2 regions of the Bacillus sp. FJAT-45066 genome follow, and region 2 is predicted to be linked to the other one. Evidence: a T-box and tRNA genes for the amino acid it is inferred to sense, from the RefSeq annotation. Region 2 holds a T-box; the other holds one or more tRNA genes.
The links. A T-box is a leader RNA that pairs with one kind of tRNA and senses whether it is charged. The one in region 2 lies ahead of ileS (isoleucine--tRNA ligase), so its partner is inferred to be a tRNA-Ile.
Positions count from the first base shown of each region.

Region 1: it has a tRNA-Ile gene. The T-box ahead of ileS (isoleucine--tRNA ligase) is inferred to sense a tRNA for this amino acid. The anticodon was not compared.

Region 1 covers NZ_NISQ01000001.1:501,612-514,016, forward strand. The annotation lists gene ispG (flavodoxin-dependent (E)-4-hydroxy-3-methylbut-2-enyl-diphosphate synthase) at 1-179, opposite strand, end outside; gene CDZ92_RS02485 (hypothetical protein) at 322-672, opposite strand; gene CDZ92_RS02490 (DUF1189 domain-containing protein) at 1,029-1,808, opposite strand; gene CDZ92_RS02495 (Na/Pi cotransporter family protein) at 2,045-3,685, shown strand; gene CDZ92_RS02500 (DUF456 domain-containing protein) at 3,752-4,234, shown strand; tRNA gene CDZ92_RS02505 (tRNA-Ile) at 4,286-4,359, shown strand; gene pfkA (6-phosphofructokinase) at 4,683-5,642, shown strand; gene CDZ92_RS02515 (superoxide dismutase) at 5,807-6,415, shown strand; gene CDZ92_RS02520 (MFS transporter) at 6,846-8,132, shown strand; gene CDZ92_RS02525 (peptidoglycan D,D-transpeptidase FtsI family protein) at 8,368-10,530, shown strand; gene CDZ92_RS02530 (PstS family phosphate ABC transporter substrate-binding protein) at 10,728-11,675, shown strand; gene pstC (phosphate ABC transporter permease subunit PstC) at 11,918-12,405, shown strand, end outside.
Region 2 covers NZ_NISQ01000001.1:1,571,270-1,583,674, forward strand. The annotation lists gene lspA (signal peptidase II) at 1-281, opposite strand, end outside; gene ileS (isoleucine--tRNA ligase) at 382-3,153, opposite strand; T-box leader at 3,494-3,719, opposite strand; gene CDZ92_RS07960 (DivIVA domain-containing protein) at 3,784-4,284, opposite strand; gene CDZ92_RS07965 (YlmH family RNA-binding protein) at 4,367-5,140, opposite strand; gene CDZ92_RS07970 (YggT family protein) at 5,143-5,415, opposite strand; gene CDZ92_RS07975 (cell division protein SepF) at 5,421-5,888, opposite strand; gene CDZ92_RS07980 (YggS family pyridoxal phosphate-dependent enzyme) at 5,911-6,585, opposite strand; gene pgeF (peptidoglycan editing factor PgeF) at 6,609-7,424, opposite strand; gene CDZ92_RS07990 (YlmC/YmxH family sporulation protein) at 7,539-7,802, opposite strand; gene sigG (RNA polymerase sporulation sigma factor SigG) at 8,114-8,893, opposite strand; gene sigE (RNA polymerase sporulation sigma factor SigE) at 9,038-9,757, opposite strand; gene spoIIGA (sigma-E processing peptidase SpoIIGA) at 9,822-10,751, opposite strand; gene ftsZ (cell division protein FtsZ) at 11,281-12,405, opposite strand, start outside.

The sequences.
Region 1 (12,405 bases), 1.1 Mb from region 2:
TCAGGGCAAGCTACACGAACTACTTGACAGCCTGCTTCTTCTAAACGTTTTATTTCAGCGACGGTTGCTTCCACATCATGTGTTTTCGTCGTTGTCATACTTTGTATAAATAATTCATTGCTTCCACCAATTGTTAAATCGCCGACTTTAACGGGACGGGTTTTCGTACGATGTGTCATTTCATTCACGATTAAATCGCTCCTTTTAACTATCAAAGATGTGGAATATACGATATATCCACCTATTAATTACAGTTCAAAAATATGCTGTACCCAAAATATTGTATCAATCGAGAGTGTGAATTGACAAGTATTAAAATCTTTAGCGATAGATTGGAAATTTGTATTCCCTTCCAATTTGTATCTTTTCAGGAATAACATTGTCATTAAGTAATTGGAAATCTTCTATTAATTTGTTTATAGGTACAGGAATAGGGCCGTTTGTTATCCTTTCGGCTATAGTTAATACCGTATCTCCAGCTTTTATTTCCACAATCATATATAGTGAATCATTCAATTTTTCTTCTGCAGTGTTATCATTCTTTTGTAAGGAAGAAATTGCTTTCTGTGTTTCTTGAGATTGGGCTGTTGTTGGTATTGTACCCTTTGTAATATCTGTATATATACTAAATATAGTAAATCCGATAAGTACAACAATGAATAATCGAAACATTTTAATTTCCTCCCTTTTAAGCATATTTATGTATATGCTTGTCCAAGAGGAATATGACAAACAATAGTCTTTTCTTAACTATTGTTATTAAAACAATCTGCTATGGAATTTTAATTAGTTTCTTTGCGCTACAGGCACTGGCTTTCCGCGGGGAGCGCAAGGGAAGGTTATTTTCACTATCGTGAAACCTACTCCTCGGCGTACCGCCTGTGGGGTCTCACGATTCGCTCTATTTCCCGCAGGAGTCCAGTGCCTTCCGCTCCAATCCACTCTAGATTTTAAATTATTTAAAGAAAAAAACATACAAGAAAGAGCGTTAAAAAAAACCGACAAATAATTGCCGGTTTGGTAGAAGATTATTGTTCAACTGTTTTTTTTACTTTTACTTCTTTAATGATTAAATACAGTACAAAGATAGAAGCAGCAAAGCTGATTATGCCTGTTGCGGGAATGTAGAGACCAAGTAAATCTGTTAAGGTAAATAAAATAGTAGGGATTGTTACTGCATATGCAGCTAGTATCCATGTATGACGATACTTTAAATTAGTTCTGTCTAAACTATTTTTAATTATTAAGCCTACAAGTCCTAAAATAGTTACTTGAATAAATTTTACTGCGCTAAATGCTACATACATAACTATTAAAATTAGAGTTAAAATAATAGGCATTAAAGATCCTAAACCATCCATAAAAGATACGATGTCATCTCTTGTTAGAGTAAAGCCTTGTAAGTCGGCAAAGTTAAAGAAATCTTCTTGGCCTCCCATTACAAATACTAGCTCATATTGTTGGATTGCTATAACATCACCATAGTTATTGATTTCTGAAAGCGTTAGTTCATTATTTGGATCAATTATAATTGTAACGTCATCTTGTTCAATAAAAACAGGTTCATCAGTTTCAGCTGTAAATTCACCATCTTCAATAATAAAATTTGGAACATCGGCATCGACGACTGTTTTTGTAGCATTGAAAATTTGATAAGTACCTGTACCTACAAAAACAAATGCAGGAATGGATGTTAATAGGACAAGAAAGAATACATATAAAATGGATTTTCCGATTCCCTGGAAGCGAAATGTTGCCATATCTTTAGGGGAATACAAACTTTTTATAAACTGTTTAAAAATGTTCACGAAGCTCACCCTTTATGAAAAAATATTTTATGACCATTTTATGTTATCTTATTTTGGGTATCTTAACAATAAATACATCGGATTATTACAACAATGTAAATATTAAGGAGGCTAATGTTAAGATATTGTAAATTTCACATAAAAGTATTTACAATTGATTTAAAAATCGTTAATAATTGTTATTGGCTTTGTAGATGTTTGTCGAATTACATATTTGGATTAAGGGGTTGAATTTTTTGGAATTAGATGTTCAAAGAATTATATTTGAATTTATCGGTGGCCTGGGTATTTTCCTATTCGGAATTAAGTACATGGGTGACGGATTACAAAAGTCTGCAGGTGATAAACTTCGTGATATTTTAGATAAAACGACAACAAACCCTTTTATGGGAGTTTTAGCAGGTATATTTGTAACAATCTTATTGCAGACAAGTACTGGTACTACTGTATTAACGATTGGATTAGTTAACGCAGGTTTTATGACACTACGTCAAGCGATTGGTGTCATTATGGGTGCGAATATTGGTACAACAGTCACAGCATTCATCATTGGTATTAAAATTTCAGATTATGCGTTACCAATCATTGCTGCTGGGGCATTTTTACTATTCTTCTTTAAAAATAAACGTTTACAATATTTAGGCCAAGTTGTATTTGGTTTTGGTGGACTATTCCTAGGACTAAAAATAATGGGTGATGGATTAAAACCATTAACACATGTACAAGCGTTCCATGACTTAACCGTTTCGATGAGTACCAATCCAATACTTGGAGTAGTAATAGGAACTGTGTTTACAGTCATTGTTCAAAGTTCAAGTGCAACTATTGGGGTCCTTCAAGAATTATTCGGACAAGGTGCTTTATCATTACAAGCAGCGTTACCTGTTTTATTCGGTGACAATATTGGAACAACCATTACTGCTGTTCTAGCTTCTATAGGTGCTTCAGTTGCTGCTAGAAGAGCTGCATTAACTCATGTAATCTTTAATGTCGTAGGTGCCACAATTATTATCATCATAATTGTACCTTTTACAATATTAATTGATAACATCCAACAAGCATTACAATTAAATCCACAAATGACAATTGCATTTGCACACGGTATTTTCAACGTGTCCAACGTAATCATTCAATTTCCATTTATTGCATTACTAGCTATATTAGTTACTAAACTAATTCCTGGACAAGATAGTGCAGTGGAATATAAAGCAAATAAATTAGATCCATTATTTATTGAACAATCACCTTCATTAGCATTAGGTCAAGCAAAAGAAGAAGTTGTTCGCATGGGTGAATTATCGGTTGTAGGTCTTGAAGAAACAAAAGCTTACTTAGTAAATGGAACTCCTAAACATGCAGAAGTAGGTTTCCAGCTTGAAGATGCAATTAATAATATGGATCGTAAGATTACCGACTATTTAGTAAAACTATCTTCTGCTTCTTTATCTGCAAATGAATCGGAAGAACATTCGATGTTAATGGATTCAGTACGTGACATTGAACGTATCGGTGACCACTTTGAAAATATCCTAGAGTTAGTTGATTACCAAATCTCTAATAAAGTAAAACTTACTGATCAAGCTGATCAAGATCTAGATGAAATGTTCACATTAACTATTAAAACGGTACAAGAAGCTGTTGAAGCTTTAAAAACTGGTAATAAAGAATTAGCAAGAGATGTAAAATTAAAAGAAGACCAAATTGACAGAATGGAACGTACTCTTCGTAAGAAACATATTATGCGTTTAAATGACGGATTATGTTCTGGTCAATCAGGAATCGTATTTGTTGATATTATTAGTAACTTAGAGCGTGTCGGTGACCATGCAGTTAATATCGCTGAGGCTGTTCTAGGAGAAAGTCACGGTACATTATAATAAATGGGAGACGGGGGAATTTAATTCTCCCGTTTTCTTATATTTTCTATAAAGGAGAAAGTGATGATGGATTTCATTTATTGGCTACTATTATCTATATTAATCGTTCTTTCTTTTGTCGGGTTAATATACCCAATCATTCCAAGCGTTTTATTGTTGGTTGGAGCATTTTTGTTATATGGAGTATTTTTCACTTTCGAACCTTTCTCTTTTTTGTTTTGGGCAATACAGCTTTCTTTTGTTGCTTTGCTTTTTGTAACAGATTATGTAGCGAGTGTTATTGGTGTAAAAAAGTTTGGAGGTAGTAATTATTCTGTTTGGGGTAGTACGCTTGGGTTAATTGTTGGACCATTTGTTATTCCGGTTATTGGAATTATTGCTGGACCTTTTATTGGAGCGTTTATGGCAGAACTAATTTTTTCAAAAAAATCTATAAAAGAGGCGATGAAAATTGGAACAGGTTCTGTAGTAGGTCTCTTCTCGAGTATCGTGGCAAAAAGTATTATTCAAATTTTGATGGTAATTTACTTCTTCATAGTAGTCATTTGATATTGACAGAATAGTTTGTTGCATGTTAATTTATAACAAAACATTATACATGGACCCTTAGCTCAGTTGGTTAGAGCAGACGGCTCATAACCGTCCGGTCGCAGGTTCGAGTCCTGCAGGGTCCATTCAAACTAGAAACCTCTTAAATATTGGTTTCTTTTTTTATCTATTCGTGGATAAAATTGTATTTTTTAATGGATATTATATAAGATAAATAGAAGAACAAGCATTTATAAAAGACGGTCTTAAACAGAGCCACCCAAGTTGATGATAGCACGAGTTGCGAGACTCCTGCGGGAGAAGCGGGAAACGGGAGACCCCGCAAGAGCGTAGCGATGAGGAGGCTCCCGGCCCGCCCGCGGAAAGCGAGTAACTCGTGCTATCATCAACTATTAGTTCCGCAAATTTACTTTCAGGGTAGCCAAATAATAAAAAGAGGTGTTCCATTTTGAAGAAAATTGGTGTATTAACAAGTGGTGGAGATTCACCAGGAATGAATGCCGCAGTTAGGGCGGTTGTCAGAAAAGCAATCTATCATAATATAGAAGTTTACGGTATTTACCAAGGCTATGCTGGATTAATATCTGGGAATATAAAAAAATTAGAGTTAGGATCTGTAGGTGACATCATTCATCGCGGCGGAACCATTTTGTACACTGCAAGATGTGAAGAGTTTAAAACATTAGAAGGTCAAAAGAAAGGAATCCAACAATTAAATAAGTTTGGCATTGAAGGGCTTATTGTAATTGGTGGGGACGGTTCTTATAAAGGTGCGCAAAAGCTAACTGAACATGGATATCCGTGTATAGGTTTACCAGGAACTATTGATAATGATATAGCCGGAACAGATTTTACGATTGGGTTTAATACTGCCTTACATACTGTTATTGATGCAATAGACAAAATACGTGATACAGCTACTAGTCATGAACGTACTTTTATAATTGAAGTTATGGGTCGCCATGCTGGAGATATTGCCTTATGGGCAGGACTAGCTGGTGGTGCGGAATCTATTATCATTCCAGAAGTAGGGTATCAATTGGAAGAAGTAGTTTCTCGTATTCAAAAAGGTTTAGAGCGTGGTAAGAAACATACCATAATTGTATTAGCTGAAGGAGTGTGCAGCGGTACTGATTTTGCACAGCAATTAGAAGCAGCCGCTAATATTGATACGCGGGTATCAGTATTAGGACATATACAGCGTGGCGGTTCACCAACCGCTTTTGATCGTGTCCTTTCGAGTAGATTAGGTGCACGAGCTGTAGAATTATTAGTAGAGGGAAAATCAGGACGAGCTGTTGGAATGGAAAACAACAGATTAGTTGATTATACATTTGATGAAGTTTTTGCAATGCCACATACAATCGATGAAAGTATGTATAGACTTTCAAAAGAGTTATCGATTTAAGATGGAATGAATAAAAACAAGCGAAAAAAGAAAATATAAAATTTGTTTGAGGCAGATTGTTTGAAACTAGAATATATTTTTGGTAATCTTGAGTTAAAGAAACCGGTAGTTAATACTGCCAAGTTTCAGAAATTTCTACATATTAAAATTTGGAGGAGATATTTATGGCATACGAATTACCGCAATTACCTTATGCTTATGACGCTTTAGAACCACACATTGACAAGGAAACAATGAACATTCACCACACAAAACACCACAACACTTACATTACAAATGTAAACGCAGCTTTAGAAGGTCATGCTGATCTTGCAGCTAAAAGTGTAGAAGAATTAATTGCTAACCTTGACGCTGTACCTGAAAACATCCGTGCTGCAGTTCGCAACAACGGTGGTGGTCACGCTAACCATAGCTTATTCTGGACACTTTTAACTCCAGGTGGAGCAAGTGAGCCAACAGGTGAATTAGCTGACGCTATCAATAGCAAATTCGGAAGCTTAGAAAACTTCAAAGAAGAGTTCTCTAAAGCAGGTGCAACTCGCTTCGGTTCTGGTTGGGCTTGGTTAGTAGTAAACAATGGTGAGTTAGAAGTAATGAGCACACCAAACCAAGACTCTCCAATCATGGAAGGTAAAACTCCAGTTTTAGGTCTTGACGTTTGGGAGCATGCTTACTACTTAAATTACCAAAATCGTCGTCCTGATTACATTTCTGCATTCTTCAATGTAATCAACTGGGATGTAGTTGCTGACCTTTACAGCAAAGCAAAATAATAATATAAAATTGACGCCTGTTCCTTTTCGGAATAGGTGTTTTTTATTGTTTTACTCTCATACGAAGATGGATCGAGCAGTGTTTTTCGTTTCATGATTAAGAACACTTAACAATTACTTACTTGTGTTTCAATTCGTATGGGTTGTGTTTCAATTTGCATCCGTTTTGTTTCAATTTGAGAAATTTGCGTTTCAATCCAAACGCTCGTCTTTCCATGTGTTTCAATACATATATGTTGTGTTTCAATTCGTGCAACTTGTGTTTCAATTTGGATAATTTGTGTTTCAACCCTACACCTGGCATTTCCGTCTCAGTTAATTTGCTCCTAAAATTTAATTATTTTTCGGTAAAAACTAACATTCCAAACTAAAACACATATCTAAAGTTCCTTTAAGCCAAAATAACGGTAAGTTAAAGGAGCGAGTACATATGGTTAGATTGAGAAAAGTAATTGGAGACGTAGAAGTTAATAAAGATTTAATATTGTTACTTGTCATTGGTGGCCTGTATTCATTAAGTATCGCCTTATCTAATACGTTTGTGAACGTCTATTTATGGAAGCAATCTGGTGAGTTTAAAGATTTAGGAATGTACAACTTAGCTATTGTCATATTACAACCTCTAACTTTTATATTAGCTGGCAGGTGGGCAAAAAGAATAGACAGAGTTATTGTATTAAGATTAGGTGTTATCTTCCTTGCAATATTTTACATAATGGTACTGTTCATCGGTGAAAATGCCTCATCCTTTCTGCTTTTATTAGGAGGATTACTAGGTGTCGGTTATGGATTTTACTGGCTAGCCTTTAACGTGCTAACTTTTGAAATTACTGAACCGGAAACAAGAGACTTTTTTAATGGTTTCTTAGGGATCTTAACGTCGCTTGGAGGAATGATTGGCCCGATAGCTGCTGGACTAATTATCTCCAATATGGCTAAATTTACGGGCTATACTGTTATCTTCTCTACATCACTCCTACTATTCTCAGCTGCAGTCGTATTAAGTTTTTTCCTAAGAAGAAGAGGTGCAGAAGGGAGCTACGAGCTATTTTCTATAATTAAAGAACGAAAAGTGAATAAAAACTGGAGCAATGTGACAGCGGCACACTTTTTTCAGGGACTCCGAGAAGGAACTTTTATCTTTGCGGTTTCTGTTTTAGTTTTTATTACGACGGATAGTGAATTGGCTCTCGGTACATTTGGGTTAGTCAACTCAGCAGTAGCATTTGTTTGTTATTATTTAGCAACAAGACTTATTAAGAAACATATGCGTAAAAAATCGATATTAATTGGAGGACTACTTTTATATGCAGCGGTTTTCTTATTAGTATTTGAGCTAACCTATATTAAATTGTTAATGTATGCAGTAGTTATTGCAATTGCTTACCCAATTCTTTTAGTACCGTACATATCTATCACGTATGATGTAATAGGTAAAAGTAAAAATGCTGCTGAAATGAGAATTGAATATGTAGTAGTACGTGAGTTGTTCCTTAATGGTGGAAGAGCTGTTTCCATTCTTATGTTCTTAGTAGCTGTCATATTTTTTGATGAAGCAAAAAGTATCCCGGTTTTGTTAGTTATCATAGGTGCAGGCCACGCGTTAATTTATCCCTTTATTAGGAAGGTCAATTTAGAACAAAGTCCACCAACTAAACAACCTCCACAAACGGTTGTTTCCACATTAAGAGATGGAGAAGGGGAGTCAACTCCGTAACTAATCTGAGTTAATTTCATAATTACGGTTCGTTGAATGAAAAACGAAAATATTTGGATATGAAGATAAATATGTTCGTATATAAAGTAGTAATTAAATCTTTATTTACAAGTGATATATTTAGTTTTTCGTTTAGTAGTCATAAATTATGTAACGAACTCATTTATTAATAGAAAAAATCAGCTTTTTCATTTAAAATGGAGAATAGGAAAATAAGAATGAAAAGGTGGAATACATGACTTCCCAAAATAAAAAGAAAAAAAAGAAAAATATGCCTAATAGATTAAACCTTCTTTTCTTTGCAGTATTTTTACTATTCTCAGGTCTTGTCCTAAGACTTGGGTTCGTGCAAATTGTTCACGGTGAAAATTACCGAAAAGAGGTAGACCGCACAGAGAACATTACCGTAAATGCTCCAGTGCCACGTGGAAAAATATACGATCGAAACGGCAATGTTGTGGTAGACAATAAACCGTTAAACGCAATTACGTATACTCGTACGCAATCTACACCGCGTAGAGAAATGATCGAAGTTGCTGAAAAATTAGCACAGATGATTGAGTTTGAAGATAAATTTGAAGAGAAAATTCAATTTCGTGACAAACAAGACTTCTGGATTATTAGAAATCCAGAAGAAGCAAGAGCATTGATAACAGATGAAGATCGGGAGAAAGTGAACGAGGGAGAATTGGAAGAGAAAGATTTGTATCCTCTACAACTAAGTAGAATTACGGAAGAAATGGTAAGTGAATTTACTTTAGAAGACTTAAAGATTTTATCCATATTTAGGCAAATGAATAGTGGTTATGCTTTAACTCCTCAAACGATAAAAAATGAAAATGTAAGTGATAGAGAATATGCCATCATTAGTGAACGTTTAAGTGACCTTCCTGGTGTGGATACAACAGTGGACTGGGACAGAGATCGATTGTTTGATAATACTCTAGGTTCCTTGTTAGGAAAAGTGGGGGATATTCCAAGCGAAAGAGCTACAGAATTACTTGCAAGAGGATATAGTCGTAACGATAGAGTAGGTACTAGCCAATTAGAATATCAATATGAAAATGTACTTCAAGGACAAAAAGCCCGTGTGCGTAATGTGACAGACCAAAGTGGGAACTTATTAATGCAAGAACCCGTATTTCCAGGTCAACGTGGGAAAGATTTGGTTCTATCTATTGATATGGAATTTCAGTTAGAAGTGGAAAAGATTATTGAATCTGAGTTGCTTGAAGCAAAACAAAATAGTTATGCAGAGTTTTTGGATCGTGCTTTTGTTGTTGTTTTAGATCCAAACACTGGAGAAGTTTTATCGTTAGCAGGGAAAGTTGTTAATAAAGACGAAAATGGACAATGGAAGTTAGTTGACAATGCCCTAGGAACTATTTTAGAAGCATATGAGGCTGGTTCTACTATAAAAGGTGCAACCATCTTGGCAGGATTTGACACTGGAGTTATTTCTCCGGGAACTGTTTTATATGATACACCGATTTCCATCGCTTCCACACCTACGAAAAGGTCTTGGCAAACAATGGGGAACATTAACGATCTTGAAGCGCTAGAACGTTCTTCAAACGTTTACATGTTTAGAACAGCTATGTTTATGGCTGGAGGGAATTATGTTAGAAATCAACCACTTCCTATCAGAGCAACTGCTTTTGAAGACTTCAGAAGTTATTTAGCTCAATTCGGCCTTGGTGTTCATACAGGAATTGATTTACCAAGTGAATCAACAGGTTTAAAAGGTCCCGGGAAAGCCTCGGGGTTAATACTCGATTTAGCGATTGGTCAATACGACTTGTATACGACGATGCAATTAGCACAATATGTTTCTACTATTGCAAATGGTGGTTATCGCCTAAGACCTCAAATTGTTCGAGAAATTTTAGAACCAAGTGGAGGGGAAAAATCAGGTCAAGTGTTACAGCCTTTCAAACCTGAAGTTCTAAATAGACTAACCATGAGTGATGATCACATTAGCCGGGTACAAGAAGGTTTCCGAAGAGTTTATTTTGGTAGTAGAGGAACTGCAGCTGGTTCTAGTGCAAAGCAATATAAACCTGCTGGTAAAACTGGTACAGCTCAGAAAAACTTTAGTATCTACACTAGAGATGAAGAAGGTAAAATTATTAGTGAAAGAAAAATTAATTCCAACCATACAAACCTTGTTGGTTATGCTCCTTACGATAACCCAGAAATGGCGTTTGCGGTGGTTGTTCCTTTTGCTTCTACAAACACACAAGTTTCTGGTGGTGTTAACTCTAAGATTGGAGACCGAATAATTGAAGCATACTTTACTCTCCAAGAAAGAAGAGCAAAAGGGCAACCGAACATTCAAGAACAAGAAGAATTAGAAGAACAAGAGGACATGGAAGAAACAGAAGAAGAAAATGATTAAAACAAAAGCACTCAATTCCTAAGTTTTAAGGAATTGAGTGTTTTTTTGTCCCCAATTTTCTACACTTTACTACATAAAACATCTACATTTACAAAACGTTAACATTCGATTCATACTGCATTAACAGTTAGGCTTTAATATAAATCTCGTAGGACAAAACAAATACAAAAAACAAAACCTTTAGGGGGAATTTAGAAATGAAGAGCTTTAAACGATTACTTGTATTAGCAACGCTAGCATTAGTTACAGCATTTGCTGCAGCATGCTCAAACGAAAGTACTGGAAGTAACGGAGACTTAGACGGTAGTGTAGTAGTCGACGGATCAGGTACTGTTTATCCTCTAATGGCCAAGCTAGCAGAAAACTATATGACAGAAGAACAAGAGGGAGTTTCTGTTGAAGTAAGTCGAGCAGGTACAAGTGCTGGATTTAAAAAGTTCTTAGTTGAAAATGGTACAGATTTTAATAATGCTTCTCGTCACATTAAAGATGAAGAGAAAGCAGAAGCAGATAAATTTGGTTTAGATGTTATGGAATTAAAAGTTGCACTTGACGGCTTAACAGTTGTAATTCATCCGGAAAACGAATGGGCTTCTGAACTGACTGAGCAAGAGATTATTGATATTTTCTTAGAAAGTGGTAATAAAAAGAACTGGTCGGACGTAAGAGCTGATTTTCCAAACGAGCCAATAAAAGCTTTTGGTCCTAACGAAAACCATGGTACTTATGAGTTCTTCTGGGAAGTTATTTTAGGAAAAGAAGATTTACGCTCTGATGCTAACTTACAACAAGAGTATTCAACACTTGTTAACTTAATTTCTGAAGACAAAAACGCAATTGGATTCTTTGGATTTGGTTACTATGTTAATAACACAGATAAACTTAAGGCTGTAAAAGTAGACTTTGGAAACGGTCCTGTTGAACCTACTTTAGAAACAATTAAAGAAGATGGGGCTTACGCTAACTTTACTCGTCCTGTGTTTACTTACTTAAACGTTAATCATGCGAAAGAAAAAGCACAATTAAAAGACTTCGCATTATACGTAGTTAAAAATGTTAACAACGTCGCAGGTGAAGTAGGATTTGCTCCTTTAACAGAGGATGAAATCAACGCTATGGTAAAAGAATTAGAAGCTATTAACTAAGTAAGTTTCATAATATATTACTACAATACGTTTCAATAAACGTAACGCAATTATGAAATCAGCTCAACTAAATAGATGATGAGAAGATGAGTGTGAAAGTTGCTCATCTTCTATCTATTTACTTATTGATATATAAGTAAACGCTTATATGGCTATTGGATGAAAGGGGTATTCTTAAATTGGCTACCGAAAAAACAGAACAAGTTAATGTGAAAGAGCTAATACAACAAAATAAAAGCTCGATGAACATAAATAGCATTGCTGAAAAAGTTATGCCCAAAGTGTTGTTGCTTGTCGCAACGATATCTATCTTAACTACTATTGGGATCGTATTTACGCTCTTATCAGAAACAGTTGAGTTTTTTAAAAGAGTTCCATTCTTAGACTTTTTCACAGGAACGACTTTAAGACCATTAGGTGAAAATGCTCAATTTGGCGTGTTACCACTTATTACAGGTACATTAATTTCCACACTAATCGCAATGCTAGTAGCAATACCAATTGGTTTAATGGCTGCTGTATATTTAAGTGAATATGCATCGGATAAAACTAGAAGAACATTAAAACCAATATTAGAAGTATTAGCTGGTATTCCTACAATTGTATATGGTTTCTTTGCTTTTACGTTTGTTACACCAATTTTAAGAGAAGTAATTCCTAGTCTTCAAGCAACGAATATCCTCAGTCCGGGTATAGTTATGGGGATTATGATTATTCCAATGGTTGCTTC
Region 2 (12,405 bases):
TCTGACGGTAATTTTTGCATATAAATTATTAATCCAATAACTACTGCTACTGTAATGATGTAAAAGAACCACATTTGTCCTTCTAAAATTCCCCACGCTGCTCCAGCATTTCGGTGGGATGATAGATATAAGAAGTTATCTATGATCTTAATATGTTGACCAATTTCCATATACTGTACTACTAGCCATTTTGTGACTTGGTCTAATAAGATAACAATAAGTGCGATAAGATAGTATCTCACAACAATTCCTCCACGATTCGAAAATTTCCTACCTTTCATTATAGCAAAATGAAATCCTAACGTACAATTTATTATTATCCATTTAAAAAGAGTGCCCGAATAAAGGTAATCAACCCTTTTCGAGCACCCTTTTCATATGTTAATTTGTCGTATAGTTATTTTTCACAACAGATGCACAACGTGGGCAAAGCGTTGGGTGATCTGTATCTTCTCCAACTGTCGGTGTTACAACCCAGCAACGTTCACAAGTTTCGCCTTTTGCATTTTCAATCGTAATGGCTACGTTCTCAAATACGTGTGCATTTTCAGGTGCAGTTTCTTTCGAAGTTTCAACTGTCAGTCCGGAAACGATAAATAATTGTTGAACATTTTCTTCAATTGAATCTAGTAGCTCTTTTGTTGATACATTTGGATACAAAGTAACGTGCGCCGTTAATGATTTTCCAATAACTTTTTCGTTACGAGCAACTTCTAATGCTTTTAATACATCATCACGTAACTCCATAAATGCATCCCATTTCTTTTCAATTTCATCGGAATTGGAAATAGATAAAGCTTCAGGCATATCTACTAGTTGAACACTTTCCTCTTGTACAAATGAAATGTGAGACCACACTTCATCTGCCGTGTGAGGCAAAATAGGTGCTACTAATTTTGTTAATGCTAATAATGTTTCATATAACACTGTTTGAATGGCACGTCTTTCACTATTATCCGTTGCTTCAATATATAAAATATCTTTCGCAAAGTCTAAATAGAATGAACTTAATTCAATTGCACAGAAGTTGTGTACAGCATGATAGATTGTTGCAAACTCATACTCATCATAACCCTTTTTCACTTTTGACATTAAATTATTTAATTTCACTAACATATATTTATCTACATCTCTTAGGTTTTCTACATTAACAGCATGCTGATTTGGATCAAAGTCCGCAAGATTTCCTAATAAGAAACGGAATGTGTTTCTTATTTTACGATAAACTTCAGCAACTTGTTTTAAAATATCATCGGAAACTCTTACATCCGCTTGATAGTCAACGGAAGCTACCCATAAACGTAAAATATCAGCACCTAGTTGGTTCATGACTTTTGATGGAAGTACTACATTTCCTAATGATTTACTCATTTTTCTTCCTTGTCCATCTAGTGCAAAACCGTGGCTTAAAATTCCTTTATAAGGAGCTTTTCCAGTTACTGCCACACCAGTTGTTAAAGAAGAGTTAAACCAACCACGATATTGGTCAGAACCTTCTAAATAAAGATCGGCTGGACGTTGTAGGTCATATCTTTCTTCTAATACAGATTGATGGGAAGATCCAGAGTCAAACCAAACATCCATAATATCTGTTTCTTTAGAGAAGTGACCGTTTGGACTTCCTAGATGAGTAAATCCTTCAGGTAATAAGTCTTTCGCTTCTTTTTCAAACCATATATTTGAACCGTGCTCTCTAAATAGTGCTGAAACATGGTTAATCGTTTCATCCGTAATAATTGCTTCCCCATTTTCCGCATAAAATACTGGAATTGGAACACCCCATGCACGTTGACGAGAAATACACCAATCTCCACGGTCACGAACCATATTGTGCAGACGTGTTTCACCCCATGCTGGAACCCATTTTGTTTCTGCAACCGCTTCTAGTAATTGGTCACGGATTTTATCAATGGAAGCAAACCATTGAGCTGTTGCACGGAAAATTGTAGGTTTTTTCGTTCTCCAGTCGTGTGGGTAAGAGTGTGTGATAAAACTTAGTTTTAGCAGGGCACCAACTTCTGTTAGTTTTTCAGTAATTGGTTTGTTTGCCTCATCATAGAAAAGCCCCTCAAATCCAGCTGCTTCATTTGTCATATATCCACGACTATCAACTGGACACAAAACGTCTAAGCCGTATTTTTGACCAACTACAAAGTCATCTTCTCCATGTCCTGGTGCAGTATGGACACACCCAGTACCAGCGTCAGTTGTAACGTGTTCACCTAACATAACAAGTGAAGTGCGATCGTATAATGGATGTTTAGCAAGAACATGCTCTAATTCTTTTCCTTTTACTGTCTTCACTACTTCTGCAGTTTCCCATTCAAGTTCTTTAGTTACTGCTTCTAATAGTTCAGTTGCAATAACAAACTTCTTATCTTCTACTTTTACAATGCTGTAATCTAATTCAGGGTGTACAGAAATACCTAAGTTAGCAGGAATTGTCCATGGAGTTGTTGTCCAGATAATGAAACTTTCGTCTCCTTCTAAAACGCCTTTGCCATCGACTACTGAGAAGGCAACATAAATGGAAGCAGATCGTTTATCTTGGTATTCAATCTCCGCTTCAGCAAGTGCTGACTCACTTGATGGAGACCAATATACAGGCTTTAAGCCTTTATAGATTAAACCGTTTCTTGCCATATCACCAAATACTTTAATTTGTTGCGCTTCATATTCTGGTTTTAATGTGATGTATGGGTTGAACCAATCACCAGTTACTCCTAAACGCATGAACTGATCACGTTGCCTATCGACTTGATCATATGCATATTCTTCACAAAGTTTACGGAATTCAGCTACTGACATTTCTTTTCTGTTTACTTTTTTATTCTTCGTTAATGCTGTTTCGATTGGTAAACCATGTGTATCCCAACCAGGCACATACGGAGAGTGATAACCACTCATTGATTTATAACGAACGATGAAGTCCTTTAAAACTTTATTTAATGCGTGACCCATGTGGATGTCACCATTTGCGTATGGTGGTCCGTCGTGTAGGATGAAGAAAGGTCTGCCTTTTGTTCTTTCTTGTACTTTTTTATAGATGTCCATTTCGGACCATTTTTCTTGCATTTGAGGTTCTCTATTAGGTAGGTTTCCTCTCATTGGGAAATCTGTTTTTGGCATAAGTAATGTGTCTTTGTACTCCATGATAATTCCTCCATTTTCTATTGCTACCATGAAAAGTTATTCGTTGGATACTAATTGTTGTTGTTACACGATTTGCTCGCTTTCCGCGGGTGGTAAAAAGGAAGGTTATTTTCACTATCGTGAAAAAACCTACTCCTCGGCGCTTACGCCTGCGGGGTCTCCCTTGACACACACTCCCGCAGGCGTCTCGCAACTCGTGCTAACAACAACTTAGGTTAGGTTAGTATTTAGAATGCTAAACTAATTATACTTCATGGTGCATTATGTGCATTCCCAAGAAAAATAAAATAATTAATCTTGTATCAAGATAAAAATAAATAAAAAGAGTTCTCTCATCCCTAAAAGGGACGAGAGAACTCCCGTGGTACCACCCTAGTTTGGTAAAGGTTAAAAAATCTTTACCCACTTAGTATTCGTAACGTGAATAAACCGGCGAAGCTTACTGTTATTTCAGCTTGGCACTCTAGGGTGATATTCATTTCCACTTGTTTTGTCGAGCTTTCACCACCCTCGACTCGCTTAAATAAACAATATGTAGAAATTACTGTCCCTATCAACGTTTTAATATAATATTAAAGTTAAACAGTTATTGTGTACGTATTATACAAAAAACAAGAAAAGATATCAAGGTTATACTCGATTTTCTTCCGTTTTTTCTTCTTTGTTTTCATACTCCATTAAATGCTCCCAATCGTCACTGCTAATCATATCTAATTGAGCTTCAATTAACATTTTAAAACGATTGCGGAAAACTTTTGACGTTTTTTTCAACTCTTCAATTTCAACTTGTATTTTTCTTGATTTGATTAATGATTCATTTATAATGCGGTCTGCATTCTTCTCTGCTTCTTTAATGATAAGTTTTGCTTCTTTTTGAGCATTCCTTTTCACATCTTCAGCTGTTTCTTGTGCAACTAAAATAGATTTATTAAGCGTTTGCTCTATTGAACTAAAATGAGAAAGGCGTTCGTTAAGGTCTTTTGATTTTTCCTCTAATTCTTTCTTCTCACGGATGACCATTTCGTAATCTTTGATTACTTGATCTAGAAATTCATTCACTTCGTCTTCGTCGTATCCGCGAAATCCTTTACTAAATTCTTTATTGTGAATATCAAGTGGTGTTAACGGCATCTAGGCCACCTCCAATAAGATCTCATTACTGATGTTATAAGTATTTTCGACAAAAAAATTATAAATCCTGCTTATTTTGCGATTATTTTTGTTTTCCTACAATAATTCGATATTTATCTTTTTTAGTTTTACCATCTACAGAAACAAGCTTACTACGACCAAATCCTCTAACAGATATAACATCTCCTTCTTCACAATCAAAAGATGTTTGGTCGATTAACTTCCAATTCACTTTTACTTTTTGACCTTCGATAAGTATTTGAGCCTTTTGACGAGAGATATTATATACGGATGCGATGATCGTATCAATTCGCAAAGAAGAAGCAGTTGTACTAGCCTCTTCCCATTTCTCCACATCCAGCTTTACTTGCTTAGTAGGAATATCTTTAAGGGTAACAGTTGCTTTACCTACTTCATTTAACTCCATTTTTACAAAGTCAGCTATTTCAGTGGATACAACAATAAAAACATCTTTTCCAGCTATGGAAATATCACCATATTTACTTCTTTTCAAACCAATGTTCATTAATGCTCCTAAAACATGTCTATGGTCAATCTTTACAAATTTTTGAGCATATTGAATTTCAAATGCTTTCAGTTGAAAATCTTCTTCGTTTGGAACAATATAATGTGGAAAAATAAAAGCTCTCTTTCTTTCAGCATTAGGATGCCCGCCGTTTAAAATAAATTGCACTTCGCCGTTTTGACCAATGATGGATGATAATATTTCTTGTTCTCTTGGATCTAAGAAATCTGTAAGTTTAGAAGTATATACACGTTGTACATATTCTTTCCAACTAACTATCTTATCAATAAATTCATGTTCCTCTTTCCTGAAATGCTGATATATGGACATTTTTAAGGATAAAGGCCTAGGATTCTAAATAAATAAAGTAAACCATCTGATGCAAAACGTAAAGCCAAAATTGCAACAATAGGCGAGATATCAATCATACCAAGTGGCGGTATGATTTTTCGAAACATATCTAAATAAGGCTCGCAAACTTTTCCTATCATACGCCCAATAGAAGATTCCCTTGCATTAGGAAACCATGACATTAAAACATATATTACTAACAATATGGTATATATTCCAACTAGTTGTAGGATTAAATTCAATATAAATACCAAGTTAACTACCACCTTTTACTACTATTATAGTCTTCTTCATGTTGCATAAATTCAGAGATAGATCCAGCAATATCAACATTATCTGGAGTACAAATAATAATATCTTTTCCAATTGGTTCAAGACGGCCATCTATTGCGTATACCGTTCCTCCTAAATAATCGACAATCTTTCTTGCCTCACTAGGTTGAATACGTTGTAAATTTACAATAACCGCTCTTCTGCTCTTCAAATGGTCTGCTACTTCTTGTGCTTCAGAATAACTTCTTGGTTCCATTAATATTAGTTTGGCAGACTTTTGGACACTCTGTAAACTTACAACATTTTGTGTATTCTTTGTTGGTTGAGTTTGATGAAAGGAGGAACGAGTTTTCTTAGGTTCTTGAACAACTTCTTCTTCAAAAGTCTCTTGTTCTTTATATTCGTATTCATCCTCTAATGCAAATAAGCTCTTTATTTTAGTTCTAATACTCATTTTTCTTCTACCCTCCTAATTATTATTCGTTACCTACAAGTGCAGAACCAATTCTAATAAACGTAGCGCCTTCTTCAACTGCAATTATATAGTCATTTGACATTCCCATTGATAGTTCCTTACATGGTGCATGTTCTAGATGTAAAGATTGTACTTTTTGCTGTAGATTCCTAAGTTCCCTAAAACAATCCCGCACTATTTCTTCATTATCCGTAAAAGGAGCCATAGTCATTAGCCCAACTACTTTAATCTTTTTAAACTGTTCGAGTTGTTTAATAAAAGGCAATACTTCACTACGTTGAATTCCATGCTTACTTTTTTCTTCAGAAGTGTTCACTTGGATAAAGCAATTAATTACCTTGTTGGCACGCTTTTCAATTTCTTCGGCTAGGCTAACTCTATCTAATGAATGTAAGTAATCTATCTTATCTACAACATTCTTCACTTTTCTTGATTGTAACGTACCGATATAGTGCCAGGAAACAGTGTCTTTCAGCTCGTCCCATTTTTGGAGAAACCCTTCGTCTCTGTTTTCACCTAAATGTTGTACTCCAGCATCCACTGCTTCTTTTGCCCTTTGAATAGAGACATACTTAGTAACAGCAATGATGTGAATTTCTTCAGCATTACGACTAATGCTTATGGATGCTCTTTTAATATTCTCTTTAATATGAGCAAAGTTCTGTTTTACCGACAAGACATAAGCCTCCTACTTTACCGTTATTTCATTCCAATAAAACTTATCATTCTTCCTGATTTTCCTTTATCTCTCCTATGAGAAAAGAAAAGGTCACTATTTTCACTCGTACAAAAGTTAGATACTAAAATATTTTCTACTTTTACTCCAACTTTTAGAAGTAAAAGTTTGTTTAATAACTTTAGATCCAATGAATATTGCCCTTCACTAATTTCTTTATAAACTAGATGTTTTTCTTCTTTATGTATTAATGGGGTAACTGCATTGATTACTTTATCATCAACAATATAGTGTTCAGAAGAAATAGACGGACCTATAGCAACTTTCACTTCTTTAGGGTCTATTTCTTCCTCACGCACTAACTTATTAATCATTTCTGGACCAATTAGTTTCACAGTGCCTTGCCATCCAGCGTGTGCTAATCCAACCATATTTTCTGTCCAGAAATAGAGTGGAACACAGTCAGCAAAACATAACGTTAATAAAATGTCTTTCTCTTTTGTATAGATGCCATCCGTTTTTTGAATAGAAGTTTCTTCATCCATTACACCAGCACCTGCATGTTTCTTTTCTACCTTCATGATCTTATTGTCATGAACTTGATTACATCCTACCCATTTGTTAGTAGATAAAGATAAAAGGTTTGCTAAGTACTTTTTATTTTGCTGTACACTCAGTTCATCATCGTTTACGTGTAAACCTAAATTCAAGGAAGAAAAATTGCCGTGACTAACCCCACCATTTTTAGTTGTAAACCCTACAGTTAAATTAGGCTGTTGGTTTTGCCATTCTGAGATTGTGAGAAAGCTCTCATTTATTAATTGAAATGGTTCAGTCACTTTTACACCTACTTTTCATGCTTCATATTACTTCATATTGTACCATATTTTTTCTATTTATTAGAGTTTTAATGATAATTTCGACATCAAAATTCATGTTTTTATCTTCAATTATTACATTTCTTCAAAATTTGTTTCTATTTTTGATTGATACCTTACTAGAATAACATCGGACCCAATCTTTACAATATTTCTCCAAGGAATGACAACCTCTTCATCTTTACCGAAGAAGCCTAACATTTTTCCTCCACCTGTAATTATTATTGCTTCGATTTTTCCCGTTGCTAAATTTATATCTATATCCCCTATGTTACCTAATTTTCTTCCTTCCGAAACACTAACAACATCTTTTAATTGAAAGTCTGATATTTTTACCATAACGATTACCTCCTATTCTCACCCTAATAATTCATTATATGACGAGGATAGGAATGTTCATGAAAGAAAACATAGAATTATTTAAAACTATGTATTTTTAAAACATGAAAAACACCTTTCGGACGCTTGTCCGAAAGGTGTTTTTATTTTTTAGTGCGGATTCAATTCCATAAACACGGTTCGTTTAATGAAAACGAACATTTTTGTTAACAATAATAATATGTTCTTTTTATTTTGTATTACAATTAGGAAATTTAATTTAATTATTCGTTTTCGTATTGTATTCTTACAATTTGAAACTTACTCAGCGATTAACTTTGAATATTTTTGTTCATTTGCTTTATTGCTGCTTTTTCTAAACGCGACACTTGAGCTTGGGAGATTCCAATTTCTTCAGCAACTTCCATTTGTGTTTTTCCTTGGAAAAATCGTTTTCTCAATATAAGCTTCTCTCTGTCATTTAATCTTCTCATACCTTCTTTTAGTGCTAGTTCTTCTATCCATTGAATATCTTTGTTTTTCTCATCACTTAACTGGTCCATTACAAAAATAGGGTCTCCACCATCATTGTAAATTGGCTCAAATAAAGATACTGGATCTTGAATAGCATCTAATGCAAAAACAATTTCTTCATGTGGTACCTCTAGTACTTTTGCTATTTCCTCCGCTGTAGGCTCTTTCGATGTTTCGCTCATTAGTCGCTCTCTTACTTGCAAAGCTTTGTAAGCAATATCACGAAGAGACCTTGAAACCCGAATAGGATTATTATCTCTTAAATAGCGTCTAATCTCACCAATAATCATAGGGACAGCATATGTTGAAAAACGCACATTTTGCCCTAAATCAAAGTTATCAATGGACTTCATTAAACCTATACAACCTACTTGGAATAGATCATCTACAAACTCTCCGCGATTATTAAAACGTTGAATAACACTTAAAACAAGCCGTAAGTTTCCATTTACAAGCTTCTCTCTCGCTGATATTTCACCGCCTTGCATTTCACGAAAAAGTTTTCGCATTTCTTCATTTTTTAACACAGGAAGTTTAGATGTGTCTACTCCGCAAATTTCAACTTTATTACGTGTCATTCTTTCCCCTCCTAACAGGAGTTGCTGCTTCAGAGTTAAGTATCTCCTTCAGAGGGAAATTTATGCACTTCGAAAATTCGGAACATTTTTACATATTTTGTAAACCTTTATATACTAACGTTTTTAGTTAAAAAAATATTTTTTCTATACCATTTTATTAAATTCTTTTCTAAGTCGTTTTATTATCCTTTTTTCTAAACGTGAAATATATGATTGTGATATACCAAGCATATCCGCCACATCTTTTTGCGTTTTTTCTTCTCCTCCAATTAAGCCAAAACGTAATTCCATGATTTGTTTTTCACGGTCGTTTAATTGGTCTAGAGCTTTAAGTAATAGTTTACGATCAACGTTTGCTTCTAAATCTTTTGTAATTATATCTTCCTCTGTACCTAAAACATCGGATAACAATAATTCATTTCCATCCCAATCGATATTAAGCGGTTCATCAAACGAAACTTCTGAACGGATTTTATTATTTCTTCTTAAATACATTAGAATTTCATTTTCAATACATCTTGAGGCATATGTTGCTAGTTTAATTTTCTTTTCAGGGTTAAACGTATTTACTGCTTTAATAAGACCAATTGTTCCGATACTGATTAAATCTTCTATATTAATTCCTGTATTTTCAAATTTTCTTGCGATATATACTACAAGACGTAAGTTGCGTTCTATTAAGATAGATCTCGCAGCTTGATCACCATTTGGAAGTTTTACAAGTAAGTGCGCTTCTTCTTCTTTTGATAATGGTGGAGGTAAAGCTTCACTACCTCCTATATAAAAAACTTCGTCTGTTTTTAGCTTTAGTTTTATTAATAATTTGTACCACAAATATGTAAATTTAATTTTAAGATTTTTCAAGTCACTTTTCCTCCTTTTTATTCTGTAATAAATCATAATAGAATATATATAAATTGTAGTTACTTCAAGAAGCCGACTTCACTTGGCCATCAGTAATCATTTTCGGATGGATAATACTGTAGTACTCTCCTTCCGATGATAACTCCGTATCAGTTAAACCAATCAAAAACTTGTTACACTCAAAATGGTCATTACCATGAACAATAATTGCTTTATCTGCTTTTATCGCTAGCATTAATGTAGTTTCTTTACCTACTGCTCGATAAGGTACTATTCTTATCCTTTGAGCCCAAGTATTTTCATCTGAAAAAGTTGGCCATCCTTGTGTACTCTGTATTTGTTTTTGTGCAAGTAAAACTTCCTCAGGTATTTTTTGGACAAAAGCACTAGTTTGCAAAATCATAACTGGTGTTTTCGTAATAGGGTCTTGCAATTGATTTCCACTATCTATTAACCCTCTCGTTGTAATTTCAACATCACCTATATGAATTGTAATGTCTGCTAATTGTTCATATTTAAATTTTCTATCTTGCAGACTAGCAAACTGCTTTTTAGATAAATAAAGAATACATGGAAAGCCAATGATAACAAAAATCCATGATATCGGGTCACCAAATCCTGAAGTTGCTTGAAATAATGATTCTCTGATGAAGGAATTATCTACTTGCAAGAAAAAATGCATTGCAATTATTCCGCCACCTACTCCGAAAGTAATCATATAAAAAACGAGAATGTTTTCTATGAAAGTACGAAGACGGAAAAATCCGAAACTAACATAAACCATCGCAACAGAAAATAATAATTTTACTATCGTATGAGTTACAAACTTTTCTAACGGAGTAAACATTAAAACGACAATTAATGATCCGATGAATGCACCCGTCCACCTTCTCCAAGTCGCACTTTTTCTTTTTAATACAAGTCCAGTAATCGTTAATAGTAAAAAATCAAATACTAAGTTCAGTATCCAAATAACATCTAAGTATAATGTCAACAAATTCCCTCATTTACATAGTATAGTTAATTTTGAATAGTCTTATTTTTTCTATTTGAAACTAGTATATAGTACATCTTATTAGGAAGTCTGTCAGTTTCTGACGTTAGTAGAAAACATTTTTTGGAGATTTTATACGGATTTTGTCAACCTTAGGAAAAATACTAATTCTATTCTTTTTTATACATAAAAAAAGGATGATTCAACTAAGTAGTTGAATCATCCTTTTTGGCTTTTAATAATTTTGGCTGTGTTAAAGTTCGCTGTTGATTTCCGTGCAAGGCTTCGCTTTCAGCGGGCGGTAAAAAGGAAGGTTATTTTCACTGTCGTGAAAAAACCTACTCCTCAGCGCAAGCGCCTGTGGAGTCTCCCGCTCCCCGCTTTTCCCGCAGGACAAGGAAGGCTCCGGAGCGGTACATCCTTCGTAAGAAAATGCGGATGCATTTTCGAAGAGTCTCAGCCTTGCACAAAAATCAACAGGTATTAGTATTTAATTATCAACACTAAGCTTTAACATATCTATATTTTATTACCTTCTGCGGTTTCTATTACGTAAGAATGCAGGGATATCAAGTGTATCTTCTGTTTGGTATTGAGTTTGACTTTGTTGAGGAGGACGTGTTTCTTGAACAGGCTCTTCTCTTGGAACTTCACGTTTTTGAACAGGTTGCTTCTGGGCCCCAAATACTGGTCGAGCAACATGCTTTGCATTATTTAATTCTTTTTCACTAAATCCAGTTGCAATAACTGTTACAACGATTTCTTCTTTTAAGTTATCATTAATAACAGAACCAAAAATCATATTTACTTCTTGGTCGGATGCTGACGCAACGATATCTGCAGCTTCTTGAACTTCGTAAAGACTTAAGTTTGTTCCTCCTGTAATGTTCATAAGAACACCTTGAGCTCCATCAATAGAGGTTTCAAGTAGTGGGGATGAAACTGCCTTCTTAGCTGCTTCAGCTGCTCTATTTTCACCAGTAGCAACACCGATTCCCATTAATGCAGAACCTTTATTCGACATAATTGTTTTAACATCTGCAAAATCTAGGTTGATTAATCCAGGTGTTGCAATTAAGTCAGATATACCTTGTACACCTTGTCTTAAAACGTTATCCGCTTCACGGAATGCTTCTAGCATTGGTGTGTTTTTATCTACGATTTCTAGAAGTCTGTCATTAGGAATAACAATTAGCGTATCCACGCCTTCTTTCATCGCTTGAATTCCACCAGCTGCTTGTCCAGAACGCTTTTTTCCTTCAAATGAAAATGGTCGCGTAACAACACCAACTGTTAAAGCACCTAAGTCACGAGCAATTTGTGCAATAACCGGAGCGGCACCAGTACCAGTACCTCCACCCATTCCAGCAGTGACGAAAACCATATCTGCCCCTTTTAACACTTCTTCTAATTGCTCTTTACTTTCTTCTGCTGCTTTTTTACCTACTTCAGGGTTAGCACCTGCACCTAATCCTCTTGTCAATTTTCCACCGATTTGCATTTTCACTTCTGCTTTTGATAAGTTAAGCGCTTGTGCGTCCGTATTAACAGCAATAAATTCTACACCTTGTACACCATGCTCTATCATTCGGTTTACAGCGTTATTTCCGCCTCCACCTACACCGATTACTTTTATGGTAGCTAATTGATCGAT